3 regions of the Gracilibacillus phocaeensis genome follow, and region 1 is predicted to be linked to each of the others. Evidence: riboswitches for the same ligand, from Rfam matches in the RefSeq annotation. Region 1 holds a riboswitch; each other region holds the start of a gene.
What was found. A riboswitch is a leader RNA that binds a small molecule or an ion and turns the genes downstream of it on or off. The one in region 1 is predicted to bind thiamine pyrophosphate.
Positions count from the first base shown of each region.

Region 1 (10,331 bases):
CATAAGCCGTTAAATCCATAGCCAATATATCAAATGCACTCATAGAAATGGTAATAAAATTTAATAACCCATATAAAAAGAGAAGGATCCCTCCCGTTTTGGTAAGGTAATAAAGCATCTTATTCATGAAGGCATTTTGCCAAGAAATAAGCAGCAGTACTAGCAATAACACACCTAATAATTTCACAAAACCAGTTAGCCAGACAAGTAATATAAAGGAGGGATCCGGATCAAGCGATTGCTCATAGATGGCACCACCTAGAGATCTGACACCAAACATTCCACCCATCGCCCAATAAAAACTCATCCCAGCAAACACAACCGTCCAAACCACACCTAAAGTAAGCCACCTTTTGTTCACTCGCAAATAAAAGCTCCTCTCTGCATAGCTTTTTATCATAGTATATATGAAAAAAAGCGCGCATTGCATGAAAAAATGGATATTCCTCATTTACCCAAAAATAAAAGCTTCATCCATTATGAACAAAACTTTTTCCTTTATGAGATATGGTATGTGATTATTTTACAATATCATATTTAACATGAATGACACCTGTTCCCTCGATGACCTTAGTTGATTTTAGCATCATATTTTCTTCTCCAAGATGATCATTGCTCCCTGCTATATAGCCGTCTAGTGACATGGAGATATTTAGCATCACTTTATTCATTTCAAAAGCCCCCTCCTAATTAGTATCATTCTATCACGTAAAAATAGACTATATTTCTTCTCAATTGCTGTATATTGCTACAAGCGAGTTAGGAAAAGGGGTTATGTGTGAGAATGCAGCTTTCTTGCTGCATTCTCGATAACATGGACATTATTAGCAAAAAATTCATCCCAAATAACGATGGTAGATTTTTTTTGCTTCCTGTTGATCCATCGTCCCATGAACTAACGTTCTCCCATCTTGAAAGAGCACTACTCGGTACGAATCTATTTCAAACGAAAGCAGATAAGGATTTTGAAATAGCTTTATCTGTTTATTCTTTTGTAATTCTTTGGCAACTTCACTCAAATCTGTTGATTTACGTTGCGATCGTAGTTGAACAGTGTTTCTTCCACATAGCTTCGTCGTTTTCATACGGGACTCGTAGGCTAGGTTTGGATAGCTTCTGTTCTCGGAACAGGACGGACAGTCTTTTTTTCGTAAGGCTGCTATGTCTATTTCTGTGTGTGCATTTTTCCATAAGTCAAACGAAATAAGTTTTCCAGATAAATCGGCTTCGTTACCGGTTAATAGCTTGAGTGCCTCGGTTACTTGGTGAGACACGACCTTTTGTACCACGGGCTGGATAATTCCAACACTATCACAGGTGGCCCCGTAAGCTGGTATATAAGCTTGCAGGCATTGCAGACATGGCGTTTTATCAGGGAGTACGGTAAAGGTAATGCCATAGCTTGCTACAACAGCTCCGTAAATCCATGGTTTTTGATACTTCTGTGCGATATCATTCAGTATAAGCCTTGTCTCAAAATTATCGGTAGCGTCAATAATTAAATCCGCTTCAGGCACCACTTTTCTTAATATATCGACTTCGGCATCTCCGACAATCGCATGTATTTGGACATGATGATTTACTTCAGCAAGCCTTTGTCTGGCAGCAATTGCCTTTGGTGTTTTTTGCTTCATATCCGTTTCACTAAATAGCTGTTGCCTCTGCAGATTACTTTCTTCCACATAATCTCGATCAATTAATGTCAACTGGCCAATACCTGCTCGTGTCAATGCCTCCGCACTGCTTGATCCCAACGCACCTGCGCCGACAATCAGTACATGGCTTTGACTAAGCTTTGTTTGGCCTGTCTCACCAATTGGTACAAATAAGACTTGGCGTTGATAACGATTCGTCTCCAACATTAGCTCCCTACCTCCGGACTGCTAGCTACCGCATATGCCTTCTTCGTGATTCTTCCTGCTTGATAGCCAAGTCGGCCGGCCTCTACTGCATATTTCATCGCCTTAGCCATTTTCACAGGGTCTTCTGCTCCGGAAACGGCGGTATTCAACAAGATACCATCTGCACCCAACTCCATAGCATACGCTGCATCAGCCGGCGAACCGATACCTGCATCCACGATAACCGGAACGTTCGATTGTTCGATAATATAAGAAAGGTTCAACGGGTTGATAATTCCTTGACCGCTTCCGATCGGGGAAGCTCCGGGCATGATGGCATGCGCTCCCGCCTCCTCCAGCTTTTTGGCTAATACCACATCATCTGAGGTATATGGAAGCACGGTAAATCCTGCTGCCACCAGCTCTTCCGTTGCTTTTAGTGTCTCGATCGGATCTGGCAGCAATGTTTTATCACAACCAATAACCTCCACTTTCACCATATCGCATCGCCCTGAAGCGGCAGCTAAATTAGCGATTCGCACCGCTTCTTTCGCATCCTTTGCCCCTGCCGTATTCGGTAAAAAAGTATAGCGGTTTACATCTATTTTTTCTAAAAAATTGGGCAGGGATGGGTCGTAGATATTCATCCTTCTCACGGAAAAAGTAAGAACTTCTACCTCTGATTGATCTACTGCCTGCTTTTGAATATCAAAATCAGGATATTTGCCAGTCCCTAAGAACAAACGAGAAGCAAACGAATAGTTTCCAATATTAAGCATTTGCTTATCCTCCTCCAACGAAATGAACAATCTCAATCTTGTCTCCATCTTCTAACACCGCTTGTTTATGTCTTTCTTTCTGTAATATCTGTTGATTATGCTCGATAATCAACGGTTTATCTTGCAACCCCAGAAACTCAAGTAAATCTTTGATGTGTTTTACTCCTTCTTTTACTTCCATATAATTTCCATTAACGATTATTTCCACATGCATGCACCTGCCTTTTGTGTTTATTCCAAACTTGTGACATTTGCTGATGGATCTCGTGCTTGACCACCACGAAAAAAATCGTAATAAAGTGGACGAACCGACTTGTTTTCAACTAAGTCTGCTAGATAGATGCCTGTAATCGCTGATAATAGAATGCCATTGCGATAGTGTCCCTTGGCAGCATATAAACCGTTGATTCCAGGAATCTCACCCAGGTAAGGACGTTCATCGGCGGTAGCTGGTCTGATCCCTGCCCAAAAACAATTTATTGTTGCCTCTGCCAGCTGCGGAACCATCTGTTCTGCTCGTGATAATAGCCCTTGAACACTTGCTGCGTGGACATGTTTATCTGCTTTTCCTGGTATAGATGAAGCGCCAACTACCACCTTGTTGCCTTGCTTGGGGACAAGGTAACAGCCGTCCATCCACAGGGTTGTTTGAAATAAGCGCTGCTCTGATTCCAATAGCAGACATTCCCCTTTTACAGGAATAATGGCATATTCATCAGGCAGCAGATCATCGCCAAATGCTCCCGTTGCTACAATGACTTGATCAGCGTAATAGGTTCCTTTTGTGGTTCGTATACCATAAACCTTTTTATTTTCCCTTAGCAGTTCAACTGCTTTTTCCTGTTCATGAAGCATGACACCATGACGATAGGCGGCAAGGGAAAATGCTTTTGTCAGATGATAAGCGGACACCTGACCATCATTCGGCAGGTAAAGAACCGTGTGAAGCTCCTCTGTCAAACTTGGTTCCATCTTTCTCGCTTCTTCTGTCGACAGCAAATAAGCAGGATAACCAGCTTCCTGTTGAAAAGTTGCCAGGCTTTTCAACGTATTGTATTGCTGCTGATCAAAAGCGAACTTCATGATTCCTTTATGAACATACTGAATATCCATCCCTGCTTCTTCCCAAAGCTCAACTGATAAATCTGCAAATAACGCTCTGCTTTCTTGAGCAAATTGAAAAAGAGGACTTGCTTGTGTGAATTCTCCTTGAGCACCTAGCATTCCTGCCGCAGCACTAGAGGCCTCACAACCGATTTGATCCCTTTCAACTATCAGCACCTGATAACCTCTTTTGGACAATTGATAAGCAATCGAACAACCAATCACGCCGCCACCAACAATGATTTGATCAAATGTCTTTTTCACTTTCCACCTTCTTTCCTGTTATTCAACACTTGCAGGTAAGCCTTTATTGTTTGTATCGGATCCGCCGCCTGCCAAATACCTGACATGATAGCTATCCCACTTGCCCCTGACTTGATTATTTCTTTTGTTCGATCAGGTGTAATGCCGCCAATAGCATAGACCGGTACCGATAGTTCTTCGCTTAATTGCCGAAGATTAGCTATTCCTCTTGGTCGTTGATTCGGCTTAGAACTGCTAGGATAAATATGACCATATAACAAGTAATCTGCTCCCTCTTGTTGAGCCTGTTCAGCCTCTGCTAACGAATGGACAGATTTCCCTGTAAGAAGCGTTGGGAAGCAATTTTTAACCAATGAAACAGCTAGACTGTGATAGGCCAACTGGACTCCTGCACATTGTTTCATCACGGCAATGTCAACTCTGTCATTTACGATTAGTTTCGTTAAGGGTAACCCGCTAGTTTTTAATACTTCGATTAGTTCCAGAATATCTTTTGCTGACTTATTCTTTTCTCTTATATGCAAATAATCAATATCCCCATGAATACGCTTTACTATTTGTACATGCCGTTTAGAAAAATCGCCATCACTGATAAGATGCAGTGATTTATCCATCTCCATTACTCCTTTCTTCGTTGAGCCGGAAGAAACGAAAAAAACCACTTATCCAGTTAGGACAAGTGGCTTCGATTATATAAAATTCATTTGTCGAATAATATATCGTCATGCTTCCGCCACTTCCCTACGCTAGTGTTAACCAGATCAGGTTCAAAGGGTCCGAATACTCGTCTCAGCCAAAGGCTCCCCTAGTGTTGATGTTGATTATGAAATTAGAACTACCTCCAAAGCATAACACATCCTGTTTTATTTTTACAGGTGTTTTTCAAAATCGTAGCAGATCCATTAAAAACGATGCTAGATATGGCCAACGTTATTGTTATGGGCATTAGAAATATGCTTTTATACTCTTCCTACCTGTCTATTTTAAGATAGAAAGCGCTTCCGTTTTTAGTGGATTCCGTACTTTCTTATTTTTAACGAAAAAATCCGCAAAAAACAGTTGACCTATCGTCTTTTTAGTTGTATTATTGTCGTCAATCAGATTTTTCTGAAAATTACACATTTAAAAACTTTTTTGTGGACAGAATAAGCGATATCGTATACTATAACAATAAGCGAATATGTTTAAAAACGCGGACGGGAAAAAAGGATCAGGATCATGTATGCTGCAGAGAGCCAAGACAGGTGGAAACTTGGCCATACACCTTATCTGACTACTCATCCCTGAGTGCTATGCTGAACGGTTCTCCCATTAAGTATAGCCAGGTATTACACAGTACCTGTTATCCAATCAAAGCTATTTGATTTTGTAAATAGCTTTATGAGGCAATGTTTGTGAGAATATTGCAAATCAGGGTGGTACCGTGAAAAGAAAGGCCTTTTCACCCTTGATCTCTGCTACACTAGTGGCGGAAATCAAGGGTGAGATGGCCTTTTTTAGTGTAAGGAAAAGACAATAGCCATACTTTTCTTTGTACCATAAACATCTTCTAATACCAATAAATCAAGGTGATTGTTGATAATTATTAATAGGAGGGATTAACGTGGAAAACACACAAAAGCAAGCAAATGAAGCTGTAGAACCAAAAGAACCCAGGATTGGTGCTGATTTGCTAGTCGATGCCTTGATTAACGAAGACGTTGACACGCTATTTGGTTATCCCGGCGGTGCAGCATTACCAATCTTTGACGCATTATATAGAGCACAAGATGCCTTTGATCAAATCTTAGCTCGACATGAGCAAGGATCCATTCATGCAGCCGAGGGCTATGCCAGGGTATCAGGTAAGCCAGGAATTGTGGTAGCCACCTCTGGACCTGGTGCAACGAATTTAGTAACAGGAATTGCCGACGCAATGATTGACTCATTGCCATTAATTGTGATTACTGGCCAAGTTGCCAAAGGTGTGATTGGCAGTGACGCCTTCCAAGAGGTTGATGTCATGGGGGTTACTACACCAATTACTAAACACAATTATCAAGTAAATGATGTGAAAGATATCCCTCGTGTTGTTAAAGAGGCCTTTCATATCGCAACTACTGGTCGTCCTGGTCCTGTATTGATCGATATCCCGAAAGACGTCTCAGCCGAAATTATCAGTGATGATTTTCAAGCTAAAGTAGAGATTGATTTACCTGGATATCAGCCAACATTCAAGCCAAATCCGTTACAAACCAAAAAATTAGCGGAGGCGATCGGAAAAGCAGAGAAACCAGTATTATTAACTGGTGCTGGTATCTTAATGGCGCAAGCCTCCAAAGAGGTACAGGAATTTGCAGAAAAGTACTCACTTCCGGTTACCTCTACCTTATTGGGCTTAGGAGCATTTCCTGGCGATCATCCGCTATTTATGGGAATGGCCGGTATGCATGGCACATACGCTGCCAATACGGCCTTGTATGAATGTGATCTACTTATTAACATTGGTGCCAGGTTCGATGACCGCTTAACTGGTAAATTATCATCGTTTGCACCGAAAGCTACCGTGGCTCATGTCGACATTGACCCTGCTGAGATTGGCAAAAATGTTCCAACAGCCATACCTATCGTTGGTGACGCCAAAGAGGCATTGAAACGATTGTTGTCTCATGATATTAGCCAACCGAATCACGATGAATGGCTCGTTCGTATCCATGAAAACAAAGAAAATTACCCATTATGGTTTAACACACCGGATAAGGAAATGATCGGCCAATGGGTGATCAAACAAGTATACGAAGCCACGAATGGCAATGCGATTGTGACAACAGACGTTGGGCAGCATCAAATGTGGGCGGCGCAATACTATACCTTTAATCAGCCAAATAAATGGGTTTCATCTGGTGGTTTAGGTACGATGGGCTTTGGATTTCCTGCTGCTATTGGTGCCCAATTGGCTAATCCCGAAGAAATGGTTGTCTCGATCGTGGGCGATGGCGGTTTCCAAATGACCTTGCAGGAATTATCGATTTTACAAGAAAAAAGATTACCCGTTAAAATCATTATCGTAAACAATCAAGCACTAGGGATGGTTAGACAATGGCAAGAGAAGTTCCATGGCGAACGTTATTCCCAATCTATCTTTCAAATCCAGCCAGATTTTGTGAAACTAGCCGAGGCTTATGATGTGAGAGGAATCAAGTTAACGACACAAGAAGAATTTATCAATGCTTTACCAGATATTTTTGATTATGATGGACCTGTTCTTGTGGATGCACGGGTATTGCAGCAGGAGAATGTATTCCCTATGATTGCCCCTGGTACAGGACTAGATGAAATGATTGGGGTGAAACCATGAAACGAATTATAACAGCAACGGTTAGAAATCGCAGTGGTGTCTTAAATCGAATTACAGGGCTGTTGCAGCGTCGTCAATTCAATATTGAAAGCATCTCCGTCGGCAGAACAGAAACAGAGGACATGAGCAAGATGACGTTTGTTGTAGATGTGGAAGATTTTCAGAAATTAGAGCAAGTAACCAAGCAATTAAACAAACAAATTGATGTGATAAAAGTATCTGATATTACCGATAAAGCCATTGTTGCACGTGAATTGGCCCTGATTAAAATTGTCAGCAACAGCCAATTACGCGCTGAAATTCAAGGCATCATCGAGCCATTCCGCGCTTCTATTATTGATGTCAGCAAGGATAGTATGTCGATTCAGGTTACAGGTAAGCCAGATAAAATAGAAGCCTTGATTGAATTATTAAGGCCCTATGGCATCAAAGAGCTGGCTCGCACTGGCTTAACCGCCTTTGTTCGCGGCCAACAGCCAAACACCATTGATGGGAATTTTTCTTCCTTATTAGGTTAGGATAGTATAAGAAAAGAAGGCTTTCCCTATTTCATCTAGGGAAAGACCTGTTTTCTTTATTATATAAATAAAAATTTTTGAGAGGATGTAGTATATTTATGACAAAAGTATTGTACAACAATAATATCAACGAAGAGGTATTACAATCGAAGAAAATTGCCATTATCGGATATGGTTCTCAAGGTCATGCACATGCCCTAAACCTTAAAGAAAGCGGCTTTGATGTGGTCGTAGGACTTCGTAAAGGACGTTCTTGGGACAAAGCAGAAGAAGATGGTGTAGAAGTTAAAACCGTTGCAGAAGCATCCAAAGATGCCGATGTCATCATGATTCTTCTTCCAGATGAAAATCAGCCAGCTATCTATAAAGAAGCGATCGAACCTAACCTAGAAGCAGGAAATGCTCTAGTATTCGCTCATGGTTTCAATATTCACTTTAACCAAATCGTACCTCCGTCCGATGTGGATGTATTCCTAGTAGCTCCAAAAGGCCCTGGACATCTTGTACGCAGAACCTATGAAGAAGGCGCTGGTGTCCCTTCCCTTTATGGTGTGTTCCAAGATGCGACTGGTAATGCTGTAGACATCGCACTTGCTTATGCCAAAGGAATCGGTGCAGGTCGTGCTGGTATTCTTGAAACAAGCTTCCAAGAAGAAACAGAAACAGATCTATTCGGTGAGCAAGCCGTACTTTGCGGTGGTACCTCTGAGCTAGTTAAAGCAGGCTTTGAAACACTTGTAGAAGCAGGCTATCAACCAGAAATTGCTTACTTCGAATGTCTGCATGAATTAAAACTAATCGTTGATTTATTATATGAAGGTGGTCTTGAAAACATGCGCCACTCTATCTCTGATACTGCTGAATGGGGCGACTTTATGTCTGGTCCGCGTATCATTGATGAAGGCACCAAAGCACGTATGAAAGAAGTACTTTCTGATATCCAAACAGGTAAGTTTGCCCAAGGGTGGATCCTTGAAAATCAAGCAAACCGTCCTCGTTATGAAGCTATTAAAACAGCAGAATCAAAACTTCAAATTGAAGAGGTAGGTAGAGAACTTCGTGAATTAATGCCATTTGTAAAACAAAAGGCCATTAATAAGAAGGAAGTGGTCTCTAATGACTCCAATTAAGATTTTTGATACGACACTGCGAGATGGTGAGCAATCACCAGGTGTCAACTTAAATCAATTAGAGAAATTAGAGCTGGCTAAACAATTAGAACGCTTTGGAGTAGATATATTGGAAGCAGGATTCCCTGCTTCCTCCAAAGGGGATTTTGAAGCAGTCAAAAAGATTGCGGAAACGGTGAAAGATGTCTCCGTCACTGGTTTAGCGCGTGCGGTAAAATCAGACATCGATGCTTGTCGAGATGCCTTGAAGGACGCCACCAACCCCAGAGTCCACATCTTCATCGCCACCTCCCCTATTCATATGAAATACAAACTAAACAAGACACCAGAAGAAGTGATCGAAACGGCTGTCGAGATGGTGAAATATGGTAAGCAATTCTTTGACCATGTCGAATGGTCAGCAGAGGATGCTTCCCGTTCTGATTTGCCATTCTTAGCAGAAATCATAGAAAAGGTAATTGACGCCGGTGCCACCGTGATTAACCTGCCTGATACCGTTGGTTATACGATGCCTCGTGAGTACGGTGCCATGTTTAAGTATATGAAAGACAACGTACCGAATATTGAGCAAGTAGATTTATCCTGTCATTGCCACAATGATCTGGGAATGGCTTTGGCTAATTCCTTTGCTGCCATCGAAAATGGAGCAACACAAGTCGAAGGTGCCATTAATGGTATCGGTGAGCGCGCAGGTAATGCTGCCCTTGAAGAATTTGCCGTTGCCTTACAAATTCGCAATGATTATTATCCTTTTTATACAAACTTGATATTAAACGAAACCAAACGCACTAGTGACATGGTCAGTAAGTTTACCGGTATGACCGTACCAGGCAATAAAGCCGTCGTCGGTCGTAACGCTTTCGCCCATGAATCTGGTATTCATCAAGACGGTGTGCTCAAGAATGCCGAAACCTATGAAATTATTACCCCTGAATTAGTTGGGATACATTCTAATAATCTAGTACTAGGCAAACACTCAGGTCGCCATGCCTTTACCGATAAAATCAAACAATTAGGCTATCAATTACCAGAAGCAAAACTAAAAGAAGCGTTCAAGGCGTTCAAAAGCTTAACGGATCATAAAAAAGAAGTAACCGATGATGATTTGTTTGCTATACTAACCGATATCCAAACCGACACATCCAATGTCAAACGATATCAGCTGGATCATTTCTTTGTTCAGTATGGTTCCAATCATCAACCAGAGGCAACCATCAGCTTAACGACACCGTCTAGTCAATCCGTTGAAAAAACAACGACAGGTGCTGGAAGTGTGGAGGCATTATACCACACCTTAGACGCTATTTTCGTCGAGGAAACCCACTTAACCGATTTTCAATTGAGTTCAATCGGTCAAG
Region 1 is NZ_LR131144.1:689,839-700,169, reverse strand. Features, by position in the region: gene E0E32_RS11090 (DUF3995 domain-containing protein) at 1-361, opposite strand, end outside; gene E0E32_RS22245 (hypothetical protein) at 519-671, opposite strand; gene E0E32_RS11085 (ThiF family adenylyltransferase) at 837-1,862, opposite strand; gene E0E32_RS11080 (thiazole synthase) at 1,862-2,620, opposite strand; gene thiS (sulfur carrier protein ThiS) at 2,625-2,834, opposite strand; gene thiO (glycine oxidase ThiO) at 2,852-3,988, opposite strand; gene E0E32_RS11065 (thiamine phosphate synthase) at 3,985-4,602, opposite strand; TPP riboswitch at 4,710-4,805, opposite strand; gene ilvB (biosynthetic-type acetolactate synthase large subunit) at 5,592-7,325, shown strand; gene ilvN (acetolactate synthase small subunit) at 7,322-7,843, shown strand; gene ilvC (ketol-acid reductoisomerase) at 7,942-8,973, shown strand; gene E0E32_RS11045 (2-isopropylmalate synthase) at 8,960-10,331, shown strand, end outside.

Region 2 (10,331 bases), on a different contig from region 1:
TTGCAGTCAAATGCGGAACAGCAACATCTAGACCCAATTCGTATCGAGCTTCCTGAATAACAGATAAGAGCTATAAGATGATTCTTATGGCTCTTATTTGATCGATAATTAAGAAAATAATTGCGTTTTTACATCAGAATCAGTACACTACTAATGACAAGATATTTAATAAGAAATTAATAAAAATAAAAGGAGAGTGAAAGAAATGACTAATGGACAGTTACCAGAAGAAAAAAATAATGAAACAGGCAAAACATCGGGAGGCTTAGACCAGAACGTAGCAGGTTTGTTAACTTATTTAGCAGGTGCGATTACGGGAATCATTTTTTTAATTATTGAAAAAGAAAATCGCTTCGTTCGTTTTCATGCGATGCAGTCGATATTTGTTACTGTCGGTCTCTTTATTGTGTCGTTTGTACTTGGACTTATTCCGATACTTGGTTGGTTATTATTATTATTTATCGGACCGTTAACCCTTGTCTTGTGGATCGTATTGATGGTACAGGCGTATCAGGGGAAATATTTCAAACTGCCGTGGATTGGTGATATGGCAGAGAAACAAGTGGATAATATGAAATAAAAAAACACACCCTTTCGTGTGTTTTTTTCATTCATGAATCAACCACTGCTCACATAATATAGGATAAAGAAGAAAAGTAAAGAGGGTGCAGCAGTGATTACATGGTTATCCTTATTGATTTTATCCTTAGCAGCGTTTCGATTAACACGCTTGATTGTATATGATAAGATTACTGGATTTATTCGGGCGCCATTCTTTGAGGTGGAGGAAAAATGGCTCGACGATGGAACGGTAGAAGAGACAGTAACCTTTAAAGGGAGAGGGTTAAAGCGTTGGATTGGCGAGTTACTACGCTGTCATTGGTGTACAGGGATTTGGACAAGTTCTTTTTTATGTCTTGGTTTTTACGCCGCGCCCTCTATTTTTACCCCGATCATGCTTATTCTCGCGGTAGCAGGGGCCGCTGCTATCGTGGAGGTAGTTATATCCTATTTTATTTAACGTCCGTATCGTTTTTTCGATTTATCTTTTTTTATGTTGGAACTACCGCATCCACATGATTTCTTTGGTCTTGCCTTTTTGCGCTTGGTTACAGATGTTTGATTCATACCTTCCACTCCTTTATCTTAAATGAGAAGCCTTCACAGCTTATCTTATGAACGGGATAACGAAGAAGTGCGGGCAGTATCTAAGAGTGGGTAAATATGATATAATGGAACCCACTTATTTGGAATAAAGGAAGGTATACGCATGTGGGTAGTTATCTTAGTATCTGCAGCTTTTGTTATTCTGGTGCTGGTCTTATCCCTCTTAACCTTGAATAAAGGCTATGGATATAAGCATACAGTGGACCCCTTACCAGAAGAAGAAAAGCAGAAGGATGAGGAAAAAGAAAGTGACCGAGAAGAATAAAGGTCACTTTCTTTGTTTTTTCGATTCGAATAAGTTTGTCCACTCTTTTGATTTTCTATGTTTAAATTTGTAGAAGAAAAGGAATAGTACGGATAGGGTAAATAGTATAGAACAAATATGATGTTCAAATTAATAAAAAGGAGTGGATAGAGTGAGTAAAGTATTTTTTACTTCAAAAGCAACAGCAAAAGGCGGTCGTGACGGTTTCGCTAAATCGGATGATGGTATCATTGATGTGAATCTAGTCAACCCTGCTGGTGGTGAAAGTAAGGAGAAAGGCTCTAATCCAGAACAACTATTTGCGGCAGGTTATTCGGCATGTTATGATGGTGCCTTGAATCTGATGGCCTCCAATGCCAAGAAAGACATCGATTCTACGACATCCGCAGAAGTGAGCCTGATGCAAGATGAAGCAGACGATGGTTTTAAGATAGGGGTTGTCTTGAACGTGGAGATTAAAGGTGTTTCCCAAGCAGAAGCAGAAGATCTCGCTAACCAAGCGCATGAATTCTGCCCTTACTCAAAGGCAACTAGAGGAAATATCGATGTAGAATTAAACGTAACAACCGGTTAAGGATATAAATAACAAAAGGCGTGGGCATTTGCTCACGCCTTTTCACTGAGTATTCATAAGGAAAATCGGGCAAACGCTGCCCGGTCCTTTATCGATCACTCAAAGTAGTCATGGCTTGCTGATTTGCAGAATGTTAGTGCCCTGAGTTCTTCATCCTCACAGTCCAATTGATTGTAGCACTATTTCCCAGCGAAGAAAATAGGTGTAGACTCCATAGAGGTTCGCAGGCTAAGATTGTAACCTCTTGGGACTGCGGTTACTAACCCGGACGTTTTTTTATTGCCCTTTTATAAAAAACTAGCATTCACTCAAAATCTGAGCGAATGCTAGTTTTTTCCATAAACCATTAAAAGGCTTAACGATGTTTAAAATAATCACTGAATGCATGGAAAATTTCAATCCCTTGATACAACCATACACTCAAAGCAGCAGTGGAAAACAATCCAATCATAAAAATCCGAAACCACATCATGAGTTATTCCTCCTTCTTTTTTTGGCATGCTTATGAGGAATGTCTGCATGTGATCAGATAATTAGATTGATAAAAGACTGCCAGCAAATGACCATTGCCTAGTAGTAAAGAAGGAACGATACATACCAACAATATCAAGAATAATGTGTCATAGCTAACTGCTGTATTCGATAATAAGCTGGCATCCATGGCAGGATCACTATCATCTATTTGTTGATAATAGTAATCTGTGCTATCGGTTAGCTCTGCAGAAACCAAAGCCGTTCCTTCATGATGATCAGCTGTCAAATAGGGAGAAATAATAAACAATAAGCCAATGGCAATCATCCAATGTTTCATCCGTTTATCTCTCTCCTTCATATATTCCTAATTATGTCTATGATTATACGCCCTTTTTTGTGCAGGATAAAGTGGTTTGCTTGCAAGCTCACTCTTCCAAGACGTTTTTATTCCTGCTCGCTCCCAAACCAAAGCTTATCATGACGAGGGTCAGGATTGTAATCGTCACAATCGATGGCTTCCAGGAATGGGTGATATCAAACAGAAAACCGATGGCAATGGGACCAACGGCCGCTAATAAATATCCGAAGGACTGGGCCATGCCTGATAACTCGGCAGCCTGTTTAGCCGTTGTGGTCCGGAGTCCAAGCAGAGCCAGCGCTAAGCTGATGCTGGAGCCAAGCATAAGTCCAATTAAGGTAACTGCAATCGAGGTGCCAATCATACCTGGGTCAAAATAGAGAAGCGCATATCCAATTGCGCCGCAAAGGCCAAAGATGACGACCAATGGCTGTTGGTTAGGAATCCTACCTGCAATCACCGGTGTAAAAAACGTTGCCGGTAAACCAATAAACTGCATATAAGCGACATACCAACCTGCAGTAGAGGCACTATAGCCATGGGAAATGAGGATTTCCGCCAGCCAAGAAATGGTGACGTAAAATACAAATGATTGTAACCCCATAAATACGGTAACCTGCCAAGCGATTGGTGAACGCATCAATTTTCCGCGCTTTGGTTCCATTAATTGCTGTTCCTGTGTTTTGGAACGGAGCTTGATGACGATAGACCAGACAATGATCCCTGCGACAGTGAGTATACTCCAGCTAGTTAATGACCACTGCCATCCTAAGTCTAAGGACACCGTCAATGGTACACTTACACCAGATGCTGTAGCTGCAAACATGGACATCGAGGTCGTATATACGCCAGTCATCAATCCAACTTTTGCTGGGAAACTACTCTTAATTAGACTAGGTAACAGCACATTAATAATCGCAATACCTACCCCGATCAAGGCTGTTCCAATAAATAACAGCGCAATAAGGGAAGTCGATCGTATCCAAATCCCAACAAGTAATATTAGCAAACCATATAATAAGGCCTTTTCATTACTTGCTTTATTTGCAATTCTAGGTGCCAACGGGGACATAAAGGCAAAGGCTAACAAAGGCAGACTGGTCAGAAAACCAGCTAACCCGTTGCTGATGGCAAGATCTTCTCGGATAATCCCGATAATAGGCCCTACCCCAGTAATGGCTGGACGAAGGTTAAATGCTAATAAAATAATACCAGCAACCATCAAAATAGATAGGTAGCGTTTATTGGTTTGTGAAGAGGTTTCCATTTTTTTCACCTGATTTTCTTTGTATTTATTTCTGTCAGAGCCAATCATCTCGATTTCCAACAAGTTAGATCATGATATTTACCTAGGACATACAGAATATGTTAAACTATTTGGTAGTATTTTAGATGGATTTGCATTACAATAGAATAACATATAATAATGGTTAGAGGAAGTCTCAATCGGAAGAAAGAAGGTCAATTATGGAGAGCAAAGTATGGCAGGAGATCTTTTCATGGATACGAGCGATTTTGGTAGCACTATTGATTGTGCTGGTCTGTCGCTACTTCTTGATCACTCCGTCGATCGTCAAGGGAGAGTCGATGATGCCCAACTTGGAAGACGGGGATCGTATTATTTTAAGCAAAGTAAGCACGATTAATCGTTTTGATGAGGTAGCTTTTAAGGCTCCTGATTCAAAGGATAATTATGTGAAGCGAGTGATCGGTTTTGAAGGGGATACGATTTCCATGGAAAATGATCAACTCTATATTAATGGTGAACTACACGAAGAGCCTTATTTAGCAGAAACAAAAGCAGATTTACCAGATGAGGTACACTTAACCGGTAATTTCACTCTAGAAGACTTGACCGGGGAAAAAACAGTTCCTGAGGGAAAGGTGTTCGTGTTGGGAGATAATCGCCGTGTAAGTAAGGATAGTCGTGAATTTGGCTTCATTGATGAAGATGCCATTATTGGCGATGTTAAAATGAGGATTTGGCCGATTGAATCATTTGGTATTATTCCTTAACTTGACATCAAGTCTTATCCATGATTAAGTAAAAGTAACTTCATAATTGATATTCCGCTAGGGGTGCTGTGACAACAGCTGAGATAAGAATGTTTTCTTGATCCCTTAGAACCTGAACTGGTTAATACCAGCGTAGGGAAGTGGAGCAGGATGGTATATGGGATAAATATACCTTGTATTTGATGAATCAATGATACGAAAACCGCTCCGCTTTTATTAGTGGGGCGGTTTTTTTGCATGTCAATATGAGGTTATCATTTAAAAAACAGGAGGGAAACGAGATGACATTTAGTGAAGAATTACGAGCAGCAGCAGACGATATTTATCAAGGGATTTTCCAACATCCTTTTGTAGTGGGTATTGGAAAAGGGGATTTGCATAAGGAAGCGATTATCCACTATGTCAAGGCGGATTATGAATATCTTAATGCCTTTATCAATATCTATGGGATCGCGATCGCTAAGGGTGATACAAGAAAGGAAATGGCCTATTTCCATGAGAAGATCAGCTTTATCCTTCATAGTGAGATTCATCCGCATCACAACCTTTGTCAGGTGGCGGGAGTTCATTATGATGACTTACAAGGATACCCTTTACCACCATCTGCTCATCATTATGTTACGCATATGAAAAGTGTGGCGCAGCAAGGAAGTATGGGAGAACTAATCGCCGCATTGCTTCCTTGTCCATGGACTTATTTGGAGATCGGGCAGCATTTAAATGAGGTGTATCAGCCAACAGAAGATCACCCATTCTATGACTGGATTCAATTTTATGCCAATCCGGAAACAGGTTCCATTACCACCGAACTATGTCAACGTTTAGATGAGTGGGCGGAAGGGGTAAGGGAACAGGAGAAGGAAAAAGCGAAACAAGCCTTTATTAAAAGTTGTCAGTTAGAATATCTGTTTTGGGAAATGGCCTATCAAGTAGAGGAGTGGCCGTTTGCTTTAGAAGGGAGACCAACGAATGAGTAAAGTAGCTTCTGCATTAACCATAGCGGGTACCGATCCAACCGGGGGTGCTGGTATCCAGGCGGATCTAAAGAGCTTTCAAGAACGGGAAGTATATGGCATGAGTGTGATTACTTCTGTAGTAGCCCAAAATACGCTAGGTGTTCAAGAAGTACGGCATTTAGATGTGGATTTTATTGAAAAGCAGCTAGACATGGTATTAAACGATATTTCACCGCAAGCGATAAAAACAGGTATGATTGCAACGGTAGCGATGATGGAGCGAATTGCTCAAAAGATAGAGACTGCTGATAAGCCTTATGTTATAGATCCTGTCATGGTAGCCACCAGTGGAGATTCTTTAATGGATGAGGCTTCCAAACAAGTGATTCGTGACCAGCTTGTACCACTCGCGTCTGTTGTCACGCCGAATATTCCGGAGGCAGAGACGTTGGTAGATTTCAAAATAACGAATAGTCAAATGGCAGAAAAGGCAGCTAAGTTGATCGTGAAAGAGCTGGGTGCAGCAGCGACTGTTATTAAGGGCGGTCACTTAGCCGATGAACCAACGGATATCCTTTATGATGGCGTGTCTTTCGAGTATCTCAAGGCCAAGCGAGTGAATACGAAGCACACACATGGAACAGGATGCACGTTTTCGGCAGTAATTACGGCCGAATTGGCAAAAGGAAAATCGATTAAAGAAGCAGTACAGCTAGCCAAAGCATTTATTACGGATGCTATTCAATATCCATTAGAGCTTGGTAAGGGGAATGGTCCAACCAATCATTGGGGACACCGGTTGCAAGGATTACCTTATCAAAGAGAGGAGTTATCATGAAACACTTAATGGAACAAGTTCGTCAGGAACAGCCTCTTATTCATAATATAACTAACCAAGTCGTGATGAATTTTACAGCAAATGGTTTGTATGCTGTTGGCGCTGCACCGGTAATGGCGCATGCCAAGGAAGAAGTAGAAGAGATGGCCCAGCAGGCAAGCGCTCTTGTCTTAAATATTGGTACCCTGACACAAGAACAAGTGGATGCGATGATTTTGGCGGGGAAGGCGGCCAATAAAGCAGGAGTTCCCGTTGTATTTGATCCTGTTGGTGTAGGGGCAACCGCATTTCGCATGGCATCTGCTGAACGAATTTTACAAGAAGTGGATCTTGCCTGTATTCGCGGAAATGCTGGTGAGATAGCAAGCTTGGCTGGAGTAAAGACAGAAGTGAAGGGAGTAGAGGGTGCGCAAGATTTACCAATGAAAGAGATTGCGCAACAAGGTTTTGACCGTTTGCAGGTTCCATTAGTGATTACCGGTGCGCAAGATGTATTGATTAATCGAGAGCAGCTAATCGTCATTAGTAATGGGCACCCCTTATTAACCAAGATTACCGGTGCGGGATGTTTACTGACGGCTGTAGTAGCCGCTTTTATTACGGTGGAGGATGATTTATTAGAAGCGGCAGCAGCGGCGGTGAGCTATTACGGAATAGCAGCTGAAAAAGCGGCTGAACGAAGTAACCATCCTGGCAGTTTTCAAGTATCTTTCTTAAATGAGTTAAATCGTTTGAGTGTAGAGGATATCGTGAATAATCAACGAATAGAGCGAGGTACAAGTGGATGAGGCAAGAATTATTACAGGTTTATTTTATTATGGGCAGCAACAATACCACAGAAGACCCACTTCATGTGTTAGAACAGGCGCTGCAGGGTGGCATTACTATGTTTCAATTTCGTGAAAAAGGGCAAGAGGCACAAACAGGTGCAGTAAAGCAGCAGCTGGCTAGGGAAATGAAGGCCTTGTGCTATCGTTATCAGGTTCCTTTTATCGTGAATGATGAAATTGATCTTGCTTTGGAAATTGGCGCAGATGGGGTGCATGTCGGGCAGGATGATATGCCGATTCAAGAGGTACGAGCCCGAGTGCCAGGCGATTGGCTGATTGGGGTTTCCGCAACGAATGCAGCAGAGGCAGTACAGGCCAAACAAGATGGGGCTGACTATATCGGGGTGGGTCCTATCTATGCGACGAGTACGAAAGAAGATGCCAAACAGCCCATTGGTGAACATGGTGTGCGTGCGATCCGGGAACAAATTGGCGCGCTTCCGCTGGTGGCGATTGGCGGTATCCAACAGAGACACACATCTTCCTTGATCGAGGCTGGTGTTGACGGTGTTTCGATCATTACAGCGATTAGTCAAGCGACTGATCCCAAACAAGCAGCCGCTGCCTTTCGCGCCTCTTTTACAAAAGAGTAATCATTCGATCGAGCTTGTCTGTTTCTGATACACTATGGGAAAGAGGAGGTAAACAGATGCGATTAAAGGATAAAAAAGTGATAGCGTTAGTAGATGAGGAATTCGAGGATTTAGAACTATGGTATCCTGTTATGCGGCTTCGTGAAGAAGGAGCGGCTGTTGATTTAGTAGGGAAAGAAGCTGGCAAAACCTATATGGGTAAATATGGTGTGCCGGCACAATCCGACTTAGCCTTTACCGAGGTGGATGCTGAATCCTATGATGGTATTCTTGTACCGGGTGGCTGGGCACCGGATAAATTAAGGCGCTATCCTGAAGTGTTGCAAATGGTGCGTCATATGCATGAGACGAAGAAACCAATTGGTCAGATTTGTCATGCTGGCTGGGTACTGATATCAGCAGGAATTTTGCGTGGCGTCAAGGTCACCAGTACACCAGGGATTAAGGACGATATGACCAATGCAGGTGCTTTTTGGAAAGATGAAGCAGTAGTTGTTGATGGTCATATTATTTCCAGCCGTCGTCCACCTGATTTGCCACCATATGCTAAGGCATATGCCGACGTATTAGCCGGAGAATAAGCAAACCAGTGAAGGATCTTGCAGTCAGTTTCTGCAAGGTCCTGTTTTTCCTTTTACACTTTTTCAAGTATAATGAAAGAGATTAAAATGAAGAATGGAGAATCACAGTGGAAATACTATGGTGGCTGATTATCATTATTTGTTTTGTCTTGGCATTTGCCGGGATTATCTTTCCGATTATTCCGTCTGTTTTGGTGATGTGGGTCGGTTTTCTTGTTTACCAATTCACGCTGACTTCCGAGAATATCGGAACCATTTTTTGGATTGCGATGGCGATTTTAACCGTTATTCTAATTGCCTCGGATATTATTGCCAATAGTTATTTTGTCAAAAAGTATGGCGGCAGTAAGGCGGGAGAAAGAATAGCAGCCGTCGGGGTTATTGTTGGGTCGTTCATCGTGCCTCCTTTTGGTATTATTATCGTGCCATTTGCGTTAGTTATCATTACCGAACTTCTGCAAAAGAAGAGCCTGCCAGAAGCAAGCAAGGCAGCCTTTGGTTCCTTTATCGGCTTTTTGAGTGGTAACTTAGCGAAAATAGTGATTCAGCTTATGATGGTGATCTGGTTTTTTATCGTAGTGTAATGGGCAATGATCCACATCAAGTATAGAGTGGGGAGACCTCTCCACCCTATGAAGTTTTACATTTAGGATAGAGGTGCAAGAAATGAAGCGAGTATTATCGATTGCCGGTGCAGCAGCACATGGAAGCGCGGGGATTCAAGCCGATTTAAAAACTTTTCAAGAATGCGATGTGTACGGTATGGCAGCCATCACAGCAATCGTAGCCAATAATCCCCACACAGAAAAGGGTATATTTATTCAAGATAAAGAGGCAATCGCTGCCCAGTTTTACGTGGCAACAGAGAAGGTTGGAGTTGATGCTGTTAAGTTGGGTATGCTTTTTTCGACAGAGGTGATCGAACAGGTAAGTCGTTTATTGCGGGATATAAAGGTTCCTTATCTTGTTGTTGACCCAGTGATGATTGGTAAGATGGGTTCTCAGCTTTTGGCAGATGACGCGATTGAAGTGATTAAAGAGACGATTTTTCCGCAAGCTACTATTATTACGCCCAATCGTTTAGAGGCAGAGAAACTGCTAGGACGACCTATTTCTAACTCCTTGCCAGAGTTGAAGCAAGCTGTTATCGACCTATACAATTTTCAACCACAGTCTGTTTTATTAAAGGCCGGTATCATGGATGGGGAGGCGATCGATTTGTATTATGATGGCCAGTCCATTGAGTTGTTTCAGACCCCTGCTATTGATACGAAACATACGAGTGGGGCAGGTTGTACTTACGCTGCATGTCTAACGGCAGAATTAGCTAAGGGCACTCCGGTGCTTCAGGCTATTGAAATCAGTAAACAATTTGTCTATGCCGCGATTAAGCATGCTGTATCTTTTGGTGAGGGTGTGGGTTCTGTGCGACATGGAGCACTCCGACAAAAAGAATTTTGATAAAAATGAAACGTATAAATGCAGAGATTCGTATATTAATAGGAATAAGAGCTTGATAAAGACAATATCTTTTCAATATGGTATATTGTCATATAGGTTTCTTATCATAGAAGTATGGCAATTCTACATACATTATAAAAAAACAGTAAGGGAGTTGAAAGGATGAAACGAACGGTAGAGGTAGTGTTAACAGTAATTGGTGCCGTTGTTTATGCATT
Region 2 is NZ_LR131143.1:82,404-92,734, reverse strand. Features, by position in the region: gene E0E32_RS04990 (DUF4179 domain-containing protein) at 1-60, shown strand, start outside; gene E0E32_RS04985 (DUF4870 domain-containing protein) at 206-580, shown strand; gene E0E32_RS04980 (DUF1360 domain-containing protein) at 674-1,021, shown strand; gene ytzI (YtzI protein) at 1,271-1,432, shown strand; gene E0E32_RS04970 (organic hydroperoxide resistance protein) at 1,584-2,006, shown strand; gene E0E32_RS04965 (hypothetical protein) at 2,509-2,817, opposite strand; gene E0E32_RS04960 (CynX/NimT family MFS transporter) at 2,906-4,105, opposite strand; gene lepB (signal peptidase I) at 4,306-4,854, shown strand; TPP riboswitch at 4,904-5,010, shown strand; gene tenA (thiaminase II) at 5,136-5,831, shown strand; gene thiD (bifunctional hydroxymethylpyrimidine kinase/phosphomethylpyrimidine kinase) at 5,824-6,648, shown strand; gene thiM (hydroxyethylthiazole kinase) at 6,645-7,436, shown strand; gene thiE (thiamine phosphate synthase) at 7,433-8,071, shown strand; gene E0E32_RS04930 (type 1 glutamine amidotransferase domain-containing protein) at 8,128-8,652, shown strand; gene E0E32_RS04925 (DUF456 domain-containing protein) at 8,760-9,236, shown strand; gene thiD (bifunctional hydroxymethylpyrimidine kinase/phosphomethylpyrimidine kinase) at 9,319-10,113, shown strand; gene E0E32_RS04915 (DUF4064 domain-containing protein) at 10,276-10,331, shown strand, end outside.
Region 2: linked by a shared signal. The riboswitch ahead of tenA (thiaminase II) and the one ahead of E0E32_RS11065 (thiamine phosphate synthase) in region 1 are both predicted to bind thiamine pyrophosphate.

Region 3 (10,331 bases), on a different contig from region 1:
GTTAGCCCCTGCCGTGTTTAGTCAAGCAGGCGCGACATTTGGTGTGTGGTTAAGGACAAAAGATAAAAAGCAAAAGCGTTTAGCAGGTCCCGCCAGTTTTTCTGGTTTACTCGGTGTAACAGAGCCTGCTATTTACGGGATCAACCTTCGTTTAAAACGACCCTTTTTTATTGGCTGTGCGGCAGGTGCCGTTGGTGGTGGAGTGGTAGGATTTGCTGGCACAGCAGCCAAAGGAGCTTCCTTACCAGGGTTGCCTGCATTACCGGTTTTTTTAGGTGAAGGGTTCGGCTTATTTTTGTTAGCCATTATCAGCAGTTTTGGTCTGGCAACTATATTAACTTTTTTATTTGGCGTAACCAAAGAACAGACCATAACCCTTGATGACAACAATCAAGCAACCGAGCAAACGACGACGAAGTTAGCGAAAATAGAGATAGCCAGTCCTTTAAATGGAGCGGTGGTTCCGTTATCTGAGGTGGATGACGCAATCTTTTCATCCGGAGCGATCGGGGAAGGAGTAGCGATTATCCCGATCAATGGGGTGTTACAATCACCCATTTCAGGGACCGTGACCTCGTTGTTTCCCACTCATCACGCCATTGGAATGACATCAGATGAGGGAGTACAGTTATTCATTCATCTAGGTATAGGTACCGTCCAATTAGATGGAACATTCTTTTCCATGGAGGTACAAACCGGAGATAGCGTTCGTCAAGGAGAAACAATCGGCTCCTTCGATATCTCAGGTATTACGGAGGCAGGCTATGACATGGTAACACCAGTTATTATTACGAATAGTGATCAGTTTATGGAACTGCTCATCACGGAAGAAGAGAACATTATATGCGAAGAGCGGCTAATGACGGTTATCAAATGAGCATGAATAAACCACCCATATCATTATGGATGGTTTATTTTCGTTTCAGCTAGCATCGTTTTTATTGCGGAAGCGACGCCGTTTTCCTTGTTAGAGACGGTCACATAATCACAGGCCGCCTTAATATCAGGAGCGGCATTTCCCATGGCAACACCACGCCCAGCCATTTTTAACATGGAGAGATCATTATAGTTATCACCAATCGTCATCACTTCTGACATGTCGATCCCTTGTTTTTCCGTATAGGAAGCAAGAGCGATCCCTTTCTGTGCTAGGGGATGGTTGAATTCTAAATTGGATTCTCCTGAAGAGGTGACGGCTACTTGCTGACCATCGGCGAAGTGATGTTGGACCTCCCGCAGTATGTCATTATCTAATGAAAAGGCTAAAATTTTATAGACCTCCATCTCTTTTTGGTTAAATAGTGCGGTAAAGTCATCGATAATCGTAATCTCTTCTTCTTGAAAACGATTCGTCGCCATCGCTCTTATCTCTTTTTTATTCAAATGAGGAAAGGCGGTAGCTCCTATGTCCACCATTACTTCAATGAATGCTTCTCTATCCTTTGCGAATCCACCTTGATTCGTGAATGCCTCGAAGTAAATGCCATGTGTTTCGCAGATCGCTTGAATTTGCGTACATGTTTTTTTGGTCATCGGTGCAGAGGAGAATACATCACCATTCTCTAGATATACTTTTGCTCCATTAAGGCAAAGAATGGGACAAGTAAGCCCAGCGTTTTCCAATGGTTTTTTGGCTGCGCTATAGGAACGACCAGTAGCCACCATAACCTCGATTCCTCGTTTTTTTGCTTCCATAATTGCCTCTTTATTTGCCTCACTGATTTCGTGAAATTCATTTAATAATGTGCCGTCTAAATCTGTTGCAATTAATCTCATAGGGTCCTCCATTACGTTTGATTCTGTCTTTATTATCATACAACAAAATGACAAAAAAATGTTGTGACAGATACTGAATGATCCCTTTTTTTCAGTAGTTATCAAACGACAGAAGTGTTATACAAGCTGCATCGTTGTAATACAGGTAGCATCATCTTCAAATGTGGATATCGTTGCCTCTGTTTGTTTATCTTCGAAAGTAATCGTTACGTCGAAAGTTTGGTTTCTTGGCAGCCATAGATCAATAAAGCCATTGTCAAAGGATTCTATCGTATCATCAAGAATGACATTGCCATCGGTATCTTCAATATAGACATCAAACGTGGCATTCGTCAACTCGCTTTGACACCCTGTCAAGCTATGAAATGTACAAGGATGCGTCGTGTGAACATAGGGAGCAATAGAAACAAAGAATTCATCTTCGGGTAATTCATATTGGGCTTGTTCGCTATCTTCTTCCACGGTTAAATGCGTCGCATCAACCGACGCGTTAACAGCAGTACGTTGGTCTGTACTGTAATCATGAATCAATGATTTAATATCTGTTTCCGCAGTTGTATCGTCGTTATTGCTGCACGAAGCTAAGATCAAGAGGAGGAAAAAAGACAGCATGGTTATTCGCTTTTTCAAAAAGACACCACCTTATATAGAATACTGCCTCCATTATAGCATGCTGTTATGAAAAAAGGAGGACTTCACAAAATTGTAGAAAGTGGGTGGAAGAATGGCGCGTGTAGTTGACATCATATAAAATCGTCCGGAAAAAGTGATAAACGGTCAGGGATTTAAGTAAAACCGTCAGGAAAATGACTGGAACCGTCCGGAAAGCGAGCAAAACCGTCAAGAAAAGTGTTCAACCGTCTCAGACAGTCACTTCAAATATCCCATAGAAAAAGCGCACCTAAAGTTAGATGCGCTCCTGTTTATCAGTCACCATTAAAGATGGAATTCTTCACAATAACATAATCCACCGTGCCAATAGCGGCAAGTGTCTTTCCACCGGCATAGGAAACAGCAGATTGCAAATCTTGTTCCATTTCTGTTAAGGTATCTTGCAAGTAGCCTTTGTGCTCAACATGCATTTTTTTACCTTCGACGTTTTTGCGTTCTCCTTTTTGGAACTCGGAGGCAGAGCCGAAATATTCTTTATACAGCTGACCGTTTACTTCAATGGTTTCACCTGGAGATTCCTCATGACCAGCAAATAAAGAACCGATCATGACCATGGAGGCGCCAAAACGAATCGATTTGGCGATATCACCATGGGTACGAATGCCACCATCAGCGATAATAGGCTTAGTGGCTGCTTTGGCACACCATCTTAAGGCAGCTAATTGCCAGCCTCCCGTACCGAAACCTGTTTTTATTTTTGTGATACAAACCTTACCTGGACCGATACCGATTTTGGTTGCGTCGGCTCCTGCATTCTCTAACTCACGCACTGCTTCAGGGGTGCCAACATTGCCTGCAATGACAAAACTGTCCGGCAGATGGGTTTTTAGGTGTTGAATCATCTGGATTACACCGTTGGAATGCCCGTGGGCAATATCAATAGTTATATATTCTGGCACAAGTCCTTCTGCAGCAAGCTCTTCTACAAATGTGTATTCTTCTGGTTTGATACCAACACTAATGGAAGCGATTAATTTTCTCTCCTGCATTTGTTGAATAAATTGCTTCCTTGTCTCTGGTTCAAATCGGTGCATAATATAGAAATAATTATTTTCCGCTAAATAGGTAGCAATTTTTTCATCCATAATCGTTTGCATGTTAGCTGGTACTACGGGCAAGCGAAAAGTATGTTTACCAAATCGAATCGATGTATCACATTCACTTCGACTTTCTACCATGCATTTTGCGGGAACTAGCTGTACATCTTCATAATCAAATACATTTTCCACTGTTTTCACCTCTAAAAACGAACAAAATTTATGAAAAAGGCAAAAAATATTCGCCTTATGTAATATAATATAGATAAGAAAAAAAGTCAAGAAAGCGGATTATGATAAATAGTGATCCTTCCGATTCGCGTTCAAAAAGTTCGATAAAGAGACACGTCGACTAAAACTGCAACGTCCTGTTGTAACGCAGAAATTCGATGCGTCCTTTTTTATTAGGCTTTTTGACAAGCTCTTCCATCGAAAAATGGACTCCCTCGATAAAGATAGAGTCCATGCTAGATCTACTTAGCGCTGCAACGGTCCGCCGGTGATACTGGTAAGCTGGTCATTGACTGCAAAGATTCTGCTGCGGACATCAATGATGCCAAAGCCCGCCAATCTGTTCATGTGCATATCGATATATTTCTTAGCTGTTTCTCGTGTTTCAAAAAGGTATATTCCACCCGCTTCCTTTGTTTCCGGATTCTCTGTCCACACCTTCCATATAAAGCCTTCTTCCTGGTTGATACTCTCTGCCAAACCGGCAAAAGTTTCAGCCATTTCTTCTCCAAAAGGTCCATTCATGGGAAAGTCGACTTGTAAAATATATGCCATGATTATACTCCTCCATTCCAGGTAAGATAAAATTCTCCAAATATTTTATCGATTTTATATGCTTGGGAAGCCAGTTCCTTTTCAATAAAAAGGTCCAGTTCAGCTGGTTCCAGATCGTACATGACCTCTATTTCCTTGGCAAACAGTAGTTGTTCCTTTTGCAGCAAAGAGGCAAGGGATGGCGATTGCTTGGCGGACAGGTCTTCTGTATCCAACACTTGTTTTAATCCATCGATGTAGGCTTGTAAAGGACGGGTTCCAGCAATTTTTACACCTTGATTTTCTTCATTAACCATAATGATAGAAGGAAAACCTCTAACCCCTAATTTGGCAGCAAGGGTAAAGTCGTCTTGCAATAATTGTTGGCCAAGTGGCTGATCTACCTTTTGAAAAATGGTTGTGCCATCTAATCCGAGCTGATGGACGATCTCTGTCATCACAGCTGGTTCTGCAATGTTTTGATTAAAGACAAACAGAGCTTCCCGAGCCCGGCGTAAAAATTGTTCGGCGAGTGATTCATTATATTCTTGTTGAATCACTTTAAATACACGAGATGGCGGGTAGGATGACTGTACAGGGTTGTCTGCCATTAAGCTGCCATCGATGGGCATTCTGGCATTTTCACCTACTTCTTTCCAATGTGGGACGACATCCGCTGGTTTATAAATACCATTTTTAGGATCGATGGGACCGTCATGCCATTTTTCCAATAGTCCGCCCATGACCGTTTGAAAATGAAAATATTCGCCATATTGTTCTGTGAAACGGCGCAGGACTGGTTCAAGTGCCCAGCAGTGAGAACATATTGGATCTGTGACATAGTATAGCTGTACGGATTTTTTAGGTTGGTTAAGGTTGATTATCTCCGTTTCCGCCTCGTCCGCTATTCCACAAATCCCTGTTTCGATATCGCAAATCATTTGGTTACGATCTTTCATTTTGTTCCTCCTCCTTATCTATAAAAAAGGTTGGATGAGTTGCTCATAAGCCTATTTTATTACATACTAATAATGATTCACATCAATAGTTTGTGTAAAATGTCGTTTATACAACAGAACCAGACAATTGTCGAAAAAATAGATGGAGGGATCAGCGATGACCCAATCAAAGACAGATCCTCGCATAGAACGAACCCGGCGGTGGATTCTGGATGCCTTTATTGAATTATCCGCTCAGAAAGAGTTTAAGGATATAACGGTGAAGGATATTACCAATGAAGCGAAGATTAATCGCACCACTTTTTATTATCATTTTGAAGATATTTATGATTTATTGGACAAGGCACTATCTGAAGTGCTATTTATTGAATTGAACAAGGAAGATTATCAACATAACGAATTAAATGAAGAAAGTTGTGTGCAAATCTTTAAGGCGATTACTAATTTTCAACGTTCGTTATCGAATCGCTGCCATCGAGGCTATGAAGATATCATTGCGAAAATTATTAGAGAACAATTGGAGATTATTTTTTATTGTTTGTTAGTAAAGCAACAGCAGACAGTAGAAGAGAAAGATCTAAGGACTACGGCGGCGATGTTTAGCTGGGGGATCTATGGCGCCTCTGTCGAATGGGGTAAGTCAGGTCAACATATAGCGCCGGAAGCATTTATTCAACCGGTCCTCGCATGTATTACCAGAGCATTGGGCAGTAAAAAGGAATGAGGAAAGATAGGATAGGTGATTTTTCAATGAGAAAAGCAGGCTTGTCCATATACAAGGTTAGCCTGCTTTTCTATTACAAGGAATGATTTATTCGTTCACATGCACCATAAATTCGGTATGCTCATGTAAATCATTGTCACCATTCACATGTACGACGATATCATGGTGGACCGCTTCTGTAAAAGTATGAGTGGCTTGATAGATGCCTTGTTCCGTCTCTTCAGCCTCCACCCACTCATGATTCTCACTTCCTTCAGGGATAATTTCATAACGGACACGTGCTCCTTCATAGGCACTGCCATCCAGACTTAGCTCGGAAGTCAAAGCTACCTCTTCATTCACAGAGACATCTGTCGGTTCCTCGACCGCAATCTCAAAATCATCGGCATGTTCGTGCTCACCGTCTTCATGTTCATGGGTTGCAGCTTCTTCATGCGTATCAGAAGCTTCTCCGTTGATCGTAATGGATTCTAAAGGCATACTGTGTATATCTTTTGCCGTTGTGTGTGCATATATTTCATAGGTGCCAGGCTGTTCGAAGACAACTTCAGCCGAATAGGTGCCATCTTCATTATTTGTTGATTCGACGGTTACTGTATTCTCCTCATCTTCTACATGCCAATACTCATAGTTCATTTCCTGGGCATCTGTAACTAATTCATCCTCACCATAGGTTACAGTAGAAACGAGTGTTACCGTTTCTCCAACTTCTGCTTCTTCCGGCAGTTCAAAATCTACGCTTATACTTTTTAACTCTTCTTCAGCTTGCGTTGTCTCTTCCTCATCTGTATTACCGCAAGCCGTCAAAAGTACCCCTAAAACGATTACAAATAGAAACCTTTTCATTGATTTTCCTCCCATGTTGATAAGTGCATCATAAGGTTAATATACTGTTTTGCTGCTTCATATGCAATGAATAATGTGTGACAATTTATTTCAGTGTGCTCCATATCAACCTTTGAATGTTCATGGTAAGCAATTATCTTGATTTAAAGATAATTGCTTGATAAGATATGTAGCGTCTCGTTTAAATAGACAAATTAGAAATCATATAAAGGAGTATAGACACCATGACAAACGTAGCAATTGTATACTATAGTTCAACAGGAATCAATCATCAGATGGCCAAATGGGCGGAAGAAGCGGTCCAAGAAGCAGGGGCAGAAGCAAAGGTAGTACGTGTTGCTGAGACAGCACCAGAAGCTGCCATTGCACAAAACCCGGCCTGGGAAAAACACTATAAAGAAACGCAAGACGTGCCGCTAGCAACCTCAGAGGATATCTTGTGGGCTGACGCTATTATTTTCAGCATGCCGACTCGTTTTGGTAACATGCCTTCTCAAATCAAACAATTTATTGACATACAAGGTGGGCTATGGGCTCAAGGAAAGACAGCCAATAAAGTAGTAACGGCGATGTCTTCCGCTTCCAACCCTCACGGAGGTCATGAAGGAACACTATTAAACTTCTATACTTCTATGATGCATTGGGGCGCCATTATTGTCACACCTGGATATACAGACGCCTCTGCTTATACTTCCGGCGGGAATCCGTATGGAGCAAGTGTCACGCAAAGTCAGGAAGATGGTTCCATGGTAGAAGATGTGCAAGAAGCCGTCAAACACCAAGCACGTCGGGTATTAGAAGTGGCAACCAAATTAAATCAGTAGTTTTTTCACTTGCATCAAGCAGGTGATTATGTCAAAGTAGAGGAAGACAAATGAAAAGACATGTAGGGGGACCAGTGTTGCTGGTTGAGATGGTATCCGCAAGATGCCGACTCTTAGAACCTGATCTGGCTGAGACCAGCGTAGGGAACATACAAGATAATCCGAATCTGACCATGTATGCACCCTAGGCTAATAAGTCTAGGGTGTTTTTAATTAGCGAAAATGTGCAGATCATCGGTGTTTCCCTGTGCCCACCGTTAACGAATCAGGGCATGCTTTTCAAAAAATAGGGGGGACATACAGTGAAGAAATGCATCATGGTTTTTGTAAGTTTATTGTTCGTATTAGTTGGTTGTGGCTCAGATGATAACCAAGACAATAGTCAATCCGAATTGGAAGAGGTAACCTTTGTGTTAGATTGGACACCTAATACCAATCATACTGGTCTCTATGTGGCAGAAGCAGAAGGTTATTTTGAAGAAGAAGGCTTGGCGGTAGATATTGTGATGCCAGGTGAGGCTGGAGCGGACCAGACCGTTGCAAGCGGACAGGCCGAATTCGGTGTAAGCTACCAGGAAGCTGTCACGGAAGCAAGGGTACAGGATATTCCTTTAGTATCGATTGCCGCAGTGATCCAACATAATACTTCTGGTCTGGCTGCACCCGTTGATAAAGAAATTACTTCTCCTAAGGATTTTGCCGGCAAAACATATGGTGGCTGGGGAGCGCCAGTTGAGGAAGCCGTATTGGATGCCTTAATGAAGCAAGAAGGAGAATCCGTTGCGTCATTAGATATTATGAATATAGGAAATACCGACTTTTTTACAGCGGTGGAACGAGATGTTGATTTTGCCTGGATTTTCTATGGTTGGACAGGTATCGAGGCAGAGCTGCGTGGAGAAGAGATCGATATGATCTATCTCACCGATTATTCGGATCGCCTTGACTATTACACGCCGGTGATTTCTACCAATGAACAAATGATAGAAGAAAATCCAGAAACAGTCGAGCGATTTATCGCAGCCGTTAGCAAAGGCTATCAATTTGCTATAGATAATCCGGATGAAGCAGCAGATATCTTGATTGAGGCCGTCCCGGATCTTGATGAAGAACTAGTGAGAGCCAGTCAAGAATGGCTTTCCCCTAAGTATCAAGATGACGCAGCAAGGTGGGGAGAACAGTCCGAGGCCGTATGGCAGAACTATGCCGATTTTATGTATGAGAATGAATTATTAGAGCAAGAACTGGAGGCTGATCAGGCCTTTACTAATCAATTTTTACCAAAATAAGAGCATGTGCAAAAATCAAATCAACAGGAAAATAATAAGGAGGAATATGCAATGGCAGAAGCGTTAGTCAGTATTCAAATTATCCCTAAGACACCGAATGGAGAAGACTCTATCCCATTGGTGGACGAGGCAATTGCCGTTATCGAGGAAGCTGGGATTCCGTATCAAGTGGGTCCATTAGAAACAACGATGGAAGGGAATATGATAGAACTGTTTACCGTTATTGAAAAAATGAACCAGCGGATGCATGAGCGGAATTGTCCTAGCGTGATCTCTCAAATCAAGGTATACTCACGGAAAGATCAACAGGCCTCAATGAAAGAACTCACAAAAAAATATGACTGAAGGGATCGTCCTATCCTTCATCAACAGGTCTGTTTAGTTAGGAGCAAAAGTAATGTGGAGAAAAGCATTTGTACCATTTATAGTCATCTTGTTCGTATTACTCGTTTGGGAATCAGCCTGTAGATGGTTTCAGCTTCCAGCTTGGGTATTACCGTCACCGACCGCTATTTTTCAAGAGGCGATTGATAGCTGGTCCAATTATCGCCACCATTTGTTATCTACCGTCACGTTAACAGGGAGCGGTTTTATCATTGGTGTAACAATTGGAATTCTTATTGCGATTGTACTGCATACCTTGCCACGGCTGCAGGAAGCCATCTACCCATTATTGATCATGTCGCAGAATATACCAATCATCGTATTGGCACCCTTATTGGTTATTTGGTTTGGCTTTGGTATCACACCAAAGCTGTTAATCATTATTCTTGTTTGTTTTTTTCCGATCACCGTGGCATTAATCGATGGATTACGGCAAACGAGTCCTGAACTGATGCATTATATGAAGATGGCTGGCGCCAATAAAAGACAAATCTTCAGCAAATTAGAAATGCCGAATGCCTTACCTCAGCTGTTTTCTGGGCTGAAGATTTCGGCTACCTATAGTGTCATGGGAGCGGTTATTTCTGAATGGCTCGGTGCCAAGAATGGAATTGGTGTGTATATGACCTTGGCTTCGTCATCGTTTCGCACCGATCGAGTCTTTGTGGCTATTTTCTTTATTATGCTGTTTTGTATGGTCTTTTTCGGTCTAATTTTATTAGTAGAGAAATGGACCTTGAAATGGCGCCCTAGTCAGGAGGATGCCTCATGAGTACCTTAACCTTAGAACATATTCACAAACAATTTGGATCACAAACGGTTTTAGATGATTTATCCTTTACTGTCCATGAAGGGGAGTTTGTATCTCTGCTCGGCCCATCTGGCAGTGGGAAAAGCACGATTTTTCATTTGATTGGTGGCTTATACCGCCCGGAGAAGGGCCGTATTTTGCTAGATCAAATCAATATTGTAGGTAAAAAAGGTTCGATTAGTTATATGCCGCAAACACCCTCTCTTTTTCCATGGCGGACCATTTTGGACAACGTAGGGTTAGG
Region 3 is NZ_LR131141.1:292,673-303,003, forward strand. Features, by position in the region: gene E0E32_RS01840 (beta-glucoside-specific PTS transporter subunit IIABC) at 1-877, shown strand, start outside; gene E0E32_RS01845 (Cof-type HAD-IIB family hydrolase) at 901-1,776, opposite strand; gene E0E32_RS01850 (CueP family metal-binding protein) at 1,894-2,406, opposite strand; gene guaC (GMP reductase) at 2,703-3,677, opposite strand; gene E0E32_RS01860 (monooxygenase) at 3,963-4,271, opposite strand; gene E0E32_RS01865 (DsbA family protein) at 4,274-5,209, opposite strand; gene E0E32_RS01870 (TetR/AcrR family transcriptional regulator) at 5,367-5,933, shown strand; gene E0E32_RS01875 (FixH family protein) at 6,021-6,779, opposite strand; gene wrbA (NAD(P)H:quinone oxidoreductase) at 7,004-7,603, shown strand; TPP riboswitch at 7,658-7,767, shown strand; gene E0E32_RS01885 (ABC transporter substrate-binding protein) at 7,906-8,892, shown strand; gene E0E32_RS01890 (thiamine-binding protein) at 8,944-9,237, shown strand; gene E0E32_RS01895 (ABC transporter permease) at 9,290-10,048, shown strand; gene E0E32_RS01900 (ABC transporter ATP-binding protein) at 10,045-10,331, shown strand, end outside.
Region 3: linked by a shared signal. The riboswitch ahead of E0E32_RS01885 (ABC transporter substrate-binding protein) and the one ahead of E0E32_RS11065 (thiamine phosphate synthase) in region 1 are both predicted to bind thiamine pyrophosphate.